DNA from 2 places in the Bradyrhizobium betae genome. Region 1 is predicted to be linked to the other one. Evidence: riboswitches for the same ligand, from Rfam matches in the RefSeq annotation. Region 1 holds a riboswitch; the other holds the start of a gene.
What was found. A riboswitch is a leader RNA that binds a small molecule or an ion and turns the genes downstream of it on or off. The one in region 1 is predicted to bind glycine.
Positions count from the first base shown of each region.

Region 2: it holds a riboswitch for glycine, as region 1 does, so the genes downstream of both, F8237_RS28300 (D-amino acid dehydrogenase) here and gcvT (glycine cleavage system aminomethyltransferase GcvT) in region 1, are expected to answer to the same signal.

Region 1 is NZ_CP044543.1:5,736,853-5,741,873, forward strand. Features, by position in the region: gene gcvP (aminomethyl-transferring glycine dehydrogenase) at 1-663, opposite strand, end outside; gene gcvH (glycine cleavage system protein GcvH) at 836-1,204, opposite strand; gene gcvT (glycine cleavage system aminomethyltransferase GcvT) at 1,216-2,364, opposite strand; glycine riboswitch at 2,510-2,598, opposite strand; gene alaS (alanine--tRNA ligase) at 2,923-5,021, shown strand, end outside.
Region 2 is NZ_CP044543.1:5,883,395-5,888,415, forward strand. Features, by position in the region: gene F8237_RS28300 (D-amino acid dehydrogenase) at 77-1,378, opposite strand; glycine riboswitch at 1,447-1,560, opposite strand; glycine riboswitch at 1,564-1,668, opposite strand; gene F8237_RS28305 (M20/M25/M40 family metallo-hydrolase) at 1,764-2,894, opposite strand; gene F8237_RS28310 (ABC transporter substrate-binding protein) at 3,163-4,773, shown strand; gene F8237_RS28315 (ABC transporter substrate-binding protein) at 4,996-5,021, shown strand, end outside.

The sequences.
Region 1 (5,021 bases):
GCTTCCTGGATATTGCAGCAGCGCTCCGAGCACGTCGGCCTTGTCGAGATCGGCGAGAGGATCGCCGACGACCAAGGTCCAGCCCAGCGGCTCGGCGCGGGTGCGCATCACGGCCAGCGTCTGCGGATGCACGTCCTTGTCGACGAAGAAGGCTTTTGCTTTCACCTGCGAGTGCCGCTCGGCGAGCGCCATCGCTTCGGCGGCGGCGGTGGCTTCGTCCAGCAGCGAGGCGTTGGCGATGTCGAGCCCGGTGAGGTCGCAGATCATGGTCTGGAAGTTGAGCAGCGCTTCCAGACGGCCCTGGCTGATCTCGGGCTGGTAGGGCGTGTAGGCCGTGTACCAGGCCGGGTTCTCCAGGATGTTGCGCTGGATCACCGCGGGCAGGATGGTGCCGGAATAGCCTTGACCGATCAGCGAGGTGAAGACCTGGTTCTGACGCGCGAGTTCGCCCATGTGCGCGATCGCCTCGGTCTCGCTGAGCGGCTTGCCGAGATCGAGCGGCGCGGCCTGCCGGATCGAGGCCGGCAGCGTCTCGGCCATCAGCGCATCGACGCTCTTGGCGCCGACGGTTTCCAGCATCGCGGTGACATCGCGCGCGGAGGGGCCGATGTGGCGTCGAACGAAAGTGGCGGTGTCGCCGTTGGATTTGCGGTGCGCGGTCATCATGGGTCCTCGCTAGATTTCGCTGTCGCCGTCGTCGTTGTCATCGTCCGCGAAGGCGGACGATCCAGTAAACGCAGGCGTTCGTGATTGAGCCGATGGGCCGCGGCGTACTGGATCGCCCGCCTGCGCGGGCGATGACACCGAGTGGGAGGCGACCGCTTGGCTCATATCTTCACGCCGTGTGTGCCTTGTACGCTGCTTCATCCATGAGGCCGCCGAGCTCGCTCTTGTCGCCAATCCTGATCTTGAAGAACCAGGCCTTGCTTTGCGCATCGGAATTGACCAGCGCCGGCTCGGCGATGAGGGCGTCATTCACCTCGAGCACCTCGCCGGTCACGGGCGCGTAGACGTCGGAGGCGGCCTTGACCGATTCCACCACGGCGGCGGCTTCCGCCTTCTTCAGCGAGCGGCCGACCTTGGGCAGCTCGACGAACACGACGTCGCCGAGCTGCGACTGCGCGTAGTCGGTGATCCCGACGGTGGCGACATCGCCGTCGATGGCGAGCCATTCATGGTCGGAGGTGTACAGCGTCGTGGTCATTGTCTCAATCCTCAGCGTTTGTAGGTGTTCTTGACGAAGGGCATGGCGGCGACGGTAAGCGGCAATCGCTGGCCGCGCACCTCGGCGAAAAGATTTGTGCCGAGCGCGCTGTGGCTCGTGGGCACATAGCCCATCGCGACCGGCGCATTCAGGCTCGGACCGAAACCGCCCGAGGTGACCTTTCCGATGGCCTCGCCGCCCTCGCTATTTGCGAACAGCAGCGCGCCTTCGCGCACCGGCGCGCGACCCAGCGCGAGCAGGCCGACGCGGCGGCGGGAGGCGCCATTGTCGAAATGCGCGAGAATCTTTTCGGCGCCGGGAAAGCCGCCGGCGCGGGCGCCACCGGTGCGGCGGCTCTTCTGCACCGACCATTCCAGCGCGGCCTCGACCGGCGTGGTCTCGGTATCGATGTCGTGGCCGTAGAGACAAAGCCCGGCTTCCAGCCGCAGGCTGTCGCGGGCCCCGAGGCCGATCGGCATCACGTCGGGGTTTTCCAGCAGGGTCTTCGCAAGACGCTGGGCATCGGCGGCGGGGACCGAAATCTCGAACCCGTCCTCGCCGGTGTAGCCCGAGCGCGAGACGAAGCAGGCGAGGCCGGCAACCTTGTGCGGGCCGGCATCCATGAACTTCATGGTGGGCGCCTCTGCACATAATTTCGCCAGCACGGATTCCGCCTTCGGGCCCTGCAACGCGATCAGCGCGCGGTCGGAAAGCGAATCGATCACGCAGTCGTCCGCGAGATTCGCGCGCAGATGCGCCTCGTCCGCGTCCTTGCAGGCGGCGTTGACGACCAGGAACAGGTGATCGCCGAAATTGGCGACCATGAGATCGTCGAGGATGCCGCCGTTTTCATTGGTGAACTGGGCGTAGCGCTGCCGTCCCGGTGCAATCGCGACGATATCCTGCGGCACCAGTCGCTCCAGCGCGCGGGCGGCGTCCTCGACCTTGCCCGACTTCGGGCGGAGCGCGATCTGGCCCATGTGGGAGACGTCGAACAGGCCGGCGGAAGAGCGCGTATGCAGATGCTCTTTAAGGACCCCGGCGGGGTATTGCACCGGCATGTCATATCCCGCAAACGGCACCATCTTGCCGCCGAGGGACACATGCAGCCCGTGAAGGGGCGTCTTTTTCAGGGAGTCTTGGTCGTCGCGCGCAAGCATTACGGAGCCCTCGGCGGTTCCCCGGGGACGATTCCCGCGAGGACACCCATCGAAGCCCCATCTGTCGCTGTGCCTGAGAGTATTATCCCGTCGGCGGACGCTGTCCGGGTCTTAAGCCCGCCAGTGCCTCTTTCCAGATGTCGTCAAAGCCACGCGGTCCTTTTGCCTGAGAGTTTCCGGGGCGGTTGCTCCTTCGGCGCCGGCACCCATGCCGGTCTCTCCCGACGTGGCCGTACGATACAGATGGGTACAGACCACAGGGCGCCCAAGCCTGTCAACGCAGGCTTTGCGCCTTTCCAAAGGGATTGCAACGGGATTGCGCTGATGCGGCAACCCACTGATCCGCCTGCACAGTTTCTGGACAGCGAAGCTGGCCTTGTCTAAAAGCGCTCTGGCCCGCAGATATCAGTCCAAACTCGCGGTTTGGATGGCAAGTCAGCGGGTTCTAAAGCGCAATGAAGAGTCATCGCGCTTTAGCTCTTTGTTTGAGCATGATCTTTTCGGAAAACCGCTTCACACTTTTCCGGATCATGCTCCAGCACACCCGATTGGATGAACATGAGCGGCGTCAACGAGATCAGGTCGACCTTTCTGAACTTCTTTGCCGAGAACGGCCACGAGATCGTGTCGTCCTCGCCATTGGTGCCGCGCAACGATCCGACATTGATGTTCACCAATGCCGGCATGGTGCAGTTCAAGAACGTCTTCACCGGCGTCGAGAAGCGGCCCTATCAGCGCGCCACCACGTCGCAGAAATGCGTGCGCGCCGGCGGCAAGCACAACGACCTCGACAATGTCGGCTACACCGCGCGCCATCTCACCTTCTTCGAGATGCTCGGCAACTTCTCGTTCGGCGATTATTTCAAGGAGCGCGCGATCGAGCTGGCCTGGACGCTGATCACCCGCGACTTCGGGCTGAAGAAGGACAAGCTGCTCGTCACCGTCTACCACACCGACGACGAGGCGGCTGGCCTGTGGAAGAAGATCGCGGGCTTCTCCGACGACCGCATCATCCGCATCCCGACCTCGGACAATTTCTGGGCGATGGGCGACACCGGCCCGTGCGGGCCATGCTCCGAGATCTTCATCGATCGCGGCGATCACATCTGGGGCGGACCGCCGGGCTCGCCGGAAGAGGACGGCGACCGCTTCCTTGAATTCTGGAATCTCGTGTTCATGCAATACGAGCAGGTGACGAAAGAGGAGCGCGTACCGCTGCCGCGTCCCTCGATCGACACCGGCATGGGCCTCGAGCGCATGGCCTGCATCATGCAAGGCGTCGACAGCGTGTTCGAGACCGATCTGTTCCGCCATTTGATCGACGCGACCGCTTCCGCGCTCGGCAGCGGGCCGAACGAGCAGACCGTGGCTTCGTTCCGCGTCATCGCCGACCACTTGCGCTCCTCCGCCTTCCTGGTCTCCGACGGCGTGCTGCCCTCGAACGAGGGCCGCGGTTATGTGCTGCGCCGGATCATGCGCCGCGCGATGCGCCATGCGCAGCTGTTAGGGGCCAAGGAGCCGCTGATGCATCGGCTGGTCTGGGCGCTGGTGCGCGAGATGGGCCAGGCCTATCCCGAATTGATGCGCGCGGAGAATCTGATCGAGGAAACGCTGCGGCTGGAAGAGACCCGCTTCCGCAAGACGCTGGTGCGCGGCCTTGCCATCCTCGACGAGAAGAGCGCGTCCTTGAAGAAGGGCGACATGTTCGACGGCGACGTCGCCTTCACGCTGTACGACACCTACGGCTTCCCGCTGGATCTGACGCAGGACGCGCTGAAATCGCGCGGCATCGGCGTCGACCAGGCCTCGTTCACCGACGCGATGGAGCGCCAGAAGGCCAAGGCGCGCGAGTCCTGGAAGGGCTCGGGCGAGGCTGCTTCCGAGGCGATCTGGTTCCCGCTGCGCGAGAAGCTCGGCGCCACTGAATTTCTGGGCTACGAGACCGAGAGCGCCGAAGGCGTGGTCTCCGCGCTGGTGAAGGACGGCCAGGAAGTCGCCCACCTCAAGGCCGGCGAGACCGGCGCGCTGCTGCTGAACCAGACGCCGTTCTACGCGGAGTCCGGCGGCCAGGTCGGCGACACCGGCGTGCTGACGGGCGAGGGCGGCATCAGGTTCCGCGTCACCGACACGCAGAAGAAGCTCGGCGATCTCTTTGTCCATGTCGGCACGGTGGAGAGCGGCGAGCTGAAGCTCGGCACCGCGCTGCAGCTCGAGGTCGATCACGGCAGGCGCTCGTCGATCCGCGCGCATCACTCGGCGACGCATCTCATCCACGAGGCGCTGCGCCAGGTGCTCGGCGACCACATCGCACAGCGCGGTTCGATGGTTGCGCCCGACCGCCTGCGCTTCGACTTCGTGCATCCGAAGCCCATCACGGCGGAAGAGCTCGCCCGCGTCGAGGACATCGCCAACGACGTGGTGCTGGAGAATGACGAAGTGACGACCCGGGTCATGGGCGTCGATGAAGCGCGTGAGGCCGGGGCGCGTGCGCTGTTCGGCGAGAAATACGGCGACGAGGTCCGGGTCGTCTCGATGGGCCGGACCGCGCGCGAGCGCGGCGCCAACGCGCTCGGCTGGTCGGTCGAACTCTGCGGCGGCACCCATGTGCGGCGCACCGGCGACATCGGCCTGATCACGCTGACCGGCGAGAGCGCGGT
Region 2 (5,021 bases), 150 kb from region 1:
GCCGACCTTGCGGGGCAAATTGTGTGCCAAGGGTAGGGCGGTATCAAGGGGCCGCCCTGCGTCCGATCGGAACCACTCAGGATGCATGACGCAGCTCGGTCTCAACCTTGAGTGAGGGGACGGTCGGCGGAGCGTTGAGCCCGCGCCGGCCGTCGATGGTCCCGGCAATCATCTGCGCGGTCGCGGCCGACAGGGTCCAGCCGAGATGGCCGTGGCCGGTGTTGAAGAACACGCCCGGTATCCGGCCTGCGCGCACCACCGGCATCATGTTCGGCATCATCGGCCGTAGTCCGGCCCACGGAATGACACGCGACGTCTCGACGTCGGGGAAATTGCTGCGCACCCAGTCGACCAGCGGCTGCACGCGGTCCGCGCGAATGTCGCGGTTGAAGTCGTTGAATTCGGCGGTGCCGGCGACGCGGAAACGATCGGCACCGAGCCGGCTGGTGACGATCTTGGCGGCTTCGTCGAGCAGGCTGACGGTCGGCGTCGCGTTGCGGCTCGCGGCGGTGTCGAGCTGCACCGTGATCGAGTAGCCCTTCACCGGATAGACGTTGACGCGCTCGTCGAGCAGGGTGGCGAAGTGACGGCTCGCCACACCGGCGCAGACCACGACGCCGTCCACCTTCAGCATGCCGCGCGCGGATGCGGCCGCATCGCTTGCGGACAGATCGGCCCAGCCGATGACGAAGCCGGCGCCGGCGCGGGCGATCGAATCGATGTTGGCCTCCTGGATGAAGGTGGCGCCGCGTCGCTTGCAGGCCTCAGCCAGCCCGCGGGTAAACTTGTGGATATCGCCGGTCGCATCCGACGGCGTGTAGAAGCCGCCGTAATAGTCCTTGCGCAGCGTCGGCTCGATGGCGCGGATTTCCTCCGAAGTCACCGGACGCCGATCGAGGCCGCCTTCCTGCAGCAGCGCGTTGACGCGCAGGCCGGATTCAAAGCCTTTCTTGTCGTGATAGATGTGGAGGATGCCGCGGCGTTCGAGATCGAAGTCGATGCCTTCGCGCGTCGCGATCTCGAACAGATGCTTGCGGGCTTCGATCGCAAGGCGCGTGGTCTGAATCGTGTTGGCGCGGTAGTTGCCGATGTTGGCGACGAACTCGCTCATCCACGAATATTTGTGCCAGTTCGGCCGCGGGTTCATCAGCAATGGCGCATCGCGCCGGAACATCCAGCGCAGGCCTTTGAGGATCGTCGCGGTGCTATTCCAGACCTCGGCATTGCTGGCGGAGAGCTGTCCGCCATTGGCGAAGGAGGTCTCCATCGCGGCGTAGCGGTGCTTGTCGAGCACCGTCACCTTGTAGCCGCGTTCGAGCAGGGCATAGGCGGTCGTTACGCCGGTGATGCCGGCGCCGATGATGGCGATATGGGTCATGGCAGGTTCGGGGCTCCCGTGAGTTAGAGTCGGCTAACCGCCGGCCGTGAAGCCGTTGGCGGCGCCCCATCTGTCACGGTTACCTGAGAGCTTGACCCGGCGCAGACCCCGTAAGGTCAGCTCCGGACTATTCCCTTCGGTGGACGTCACGACATTTCAAATCGTGCCGTCTCTCTCCAGATCGTCCTGACGATACAGTCCTTTTGCCTGAGAGTTTCCGGGGCGGTTGCTCCGTCGGCGCCGCAAGGAAGGCTGGATGCCTTCGTTGCGATCTCTCCCGCATCGTCGCGTGGACCATCGAGCAGTACGATGCGCCTCATTTTTAGACAAGGCTAAATTTCAACCGTGATTGCCAACGTATTGTGCAGTGCAAAGTTGATTCAATTTACTCCAGCGTCGCCAGCAATCCCGCCATCAACCGGCCGCGCTCGACCAGGCTGTCGACCTCGATGAACTCCTCGAGCGTGTGGCCATTGCCGCCGCGCACGCCGAGGCCGTCGAGCGTCGGGATGCCCATCGCACCGGTGAAATTGCCGTCGGAGCCGCCGCCGGAGCTCGCATGCGGCAGCTCGGCGCCGAGCGATTTGGCGATGCCGCGTGCCTTTTCATACAGCGCCATCGTGCCCGCATCCGGCTCCCACACGGGCCGGGTGACGCCGCGCGTCACCTTGAAGGAGACGTCGTTGGCCGTGCCAGACAGGGCCAGCATGCGCTCGACGCCGCGGTCGAGATCGGCCTGGCGTTTGGCCATCGACAGCGCTTCGCCTGTTGCGGTGGTGGCAACGCAGTTCACCCATTGTCCGCCATGCACGACGCCGACCGAGAAGGTGCAGTCTTCGGTCGTCATCGCGTCGATCGCAAGAATCTGCCGCGCCATCTCGCGGATCGCCGAGCGTCCCGACGACAACGTCGCGCCGGCATGGCTCGGTCGGCCCGTCGCTTCCAGGTTGAAGCGCGCGATGGCGTAACGTCCGGTGGTGACGCCGTTGTCGGCGCGGCCTGGCTCGGGCACCAGCACATATTTGTTGCGCGCAGCCTCGGCCTCGATGATGTCGCGGGTCGAGGGCGTGCCGACTTCCTCGTCAGGCGTGAACAGCACGGTGATCGGCAGCGGCGTCGTGAAGGAGGCGCGCGCCAGCTGACGGATCGCTTCCAGCGAGAGATAGTTGCCGCCCTTCATGTCGTAGATGCCGGGGCCGTAGCACTTGTTGCCCTCGCGCCGCCATTTCAGCTTCTCGATGGTGCCGACCGGGTGGACGGTGTCCATGTGGCCGGCGATCAGGATGCCTGGCTCACCTTGCTTCGGATGCGGGAAGCGTGCGCGGATGACGCCGCCAAAGCCCTGGCGGCCGGCGATGCGTTCGATCGTCGCACCCATGATTGCCATATCCCGCGCTGCGATATCGAGCATGCGGTTAACGGCACCGGCGTCCCAGGTCGGGCTCTCGCAGTCGACCCAGGTGCGCAGGCCTTCGAGCATGGCTTCGGAATCGAAGGGAAGATTGGCTGGATTCATCTTAATGTCTCTCAAGCTTCGAAAGATGGAACGCGCATTGCATTGCGCTGGGCAGGACGAGCGGGGAGTGTTGTAGAGCCAAACCGATCTTTGTGGAGCCCGTGCCCGCGCCGCTTGGGCTTGCAGCTAAAGCGGATTGACGCGCACAACACTGTCTGCAAGTCTCGAAAAGATAAAGGCATTGCATGAGGTTAGTTCGCCTAAGGAACGAACCGAATGCTCAACCAATAACCTGCCTTTGAACAGTTTCACGTCAGGAGAAACTTTTATGCTGAGCTTAATGCGCCGGGGGCGGCGCGCGTTCGCCTCCACACTTGCGCTGTCGGTCGTTGCGCTTTCGACCACAATGGCCTCGCCGGTATTTGCCGCCGGCAAGACCATCACCGCGGTGATGCATTCGGATCTGCGCGTCATCGATCCGATCTTCACCACCGCCTACATCACGCGTGACCATGGCTACATGGTCTACGACACGCTGATCACGACGGATTCGAATTTCAAGATCCAGCCGCAGATGGCGGACTGGAAGATCTCCGACGACAAGCTCACCTACACCTTCACGCTGCGGGACGGCCTGAAGTGGCATGACGGCACGCCGGTGACGGCGGAAGACTGCGTCGCCTCGCTCAAGCGCTGGGCCTCCGTCGACGGCATGGGCCAGCAGATGATGACCTTCACGGCCAGCATCGAGGCGACCGATCCCAAGACCATCACGCTGAAGCTGAAGGAGCCCTACGGCCTCGTGCTGGACTCGATCGGCAAGCCGTCTTCCCGCGTGCCCTTCATGATGCCGAAGCGTCTGGCCGAGACGCCGGCCGACAAGCAGATCCCCGAGCAGATCGGCTCCGGCCCGTTCAAGTTCGTGCAGGGCGAATTCCAGCCCGGCGTGAAGGCGGTCTACGTCAAGAACACCGACTACGTGCCGCGCAAGGAGCCGGCGAGCTGGACCGCCGGCGCCAAGGTCGTGAAGGTCGACCGCGTCGAGTGGATCACCATGCCGGATGCGCAGACCGCGGTGAACGCGCTGCAATCGGGCGACATCGACTTCATGGAAGTGCCGCCGTGGGACCTGCTGCCGGTGCTTGAAGGCAACGCCGACCTCAAGGTCGAGGTGCTGAACAAGTTCGGCTATCAGACCCTCGGGCGCATGAACTTCCTCTATCCGCCCTTCGACAATGTGAAGATCCGTCGTGCGGCACTTCTGGCGATGAACCAGAAGGACGTGCTCGACGCGCTCGTCGGCAATCCCAAATATTACAAGATCTGCGGCGCCTTCTTCATCTGCGACACGCCTTTCGCGAGCGACGTCGGCTCCGAATCGCTGGTCAAGGGCAACGGCATGGCGGAGGCCAAGAAGCTGCTCGCCGAGTCCGGCTATGACGGCACGCCCGTCGTGGTCATGGTGCCCGGCGATGTCGTGACGCTGAAGGCGCAGCCGACGGTCGCGGTGCAGCTGCTCCGCGAGGCCGGCTTCAAGGTCGACGCTCAGGCGACCGACTGGCAGACGGTGGTGAGCCGCAGAGCCAGCCAGAAGCCCCCGAAGGAGGGCGGCTGGAACATGTTCTTCACCAACTGGGTCAGCGCCGACGTCTCAAACCCGGTCTCGAACCTCTCGATCGGCGGCCAGGGCAAGAAGGGCGGCTGGTTCGGCTGGGCGGAGAACGCCAAGATCGAGAAGCTCAAGGACGACTTCGTCCGCGCCGCCTCGCTCGACGATCAGAAGAAGATCGCGACCGAGATCCAGAAGGAAGCCTACGACCAGGTGATCTACGTTCCGCTCGGCCAGTATCTGGCGCCGAGCGCGTGGCGGAAGTCGCTGACCGGCGTGCTGGACGGTCCGGCAACCCCGGTGTTCTGGAACATGGACAAGAGCGAGTAAGGCGAGAGCGCGCATTCCGGGTCGAGCGTTACGCGGCGCCGCTGTCATCAGCGGCGCCGCTCTTCAAAGAATTTCCCAACAGAACTTCTCAGGAGAGCCTCAGTGTTCCAATTCACGTGCCGGGGACGTCGGTCTTTCGCCTCTACACTTGCGCTATCGGTCGTGGCGCTTTCGGCACTGGGCTCGCCAGTTCTTGCCGCGGGCAAGACCATTACCGCCGTGATGCATTCGGATCTGCGCGTCCTCGA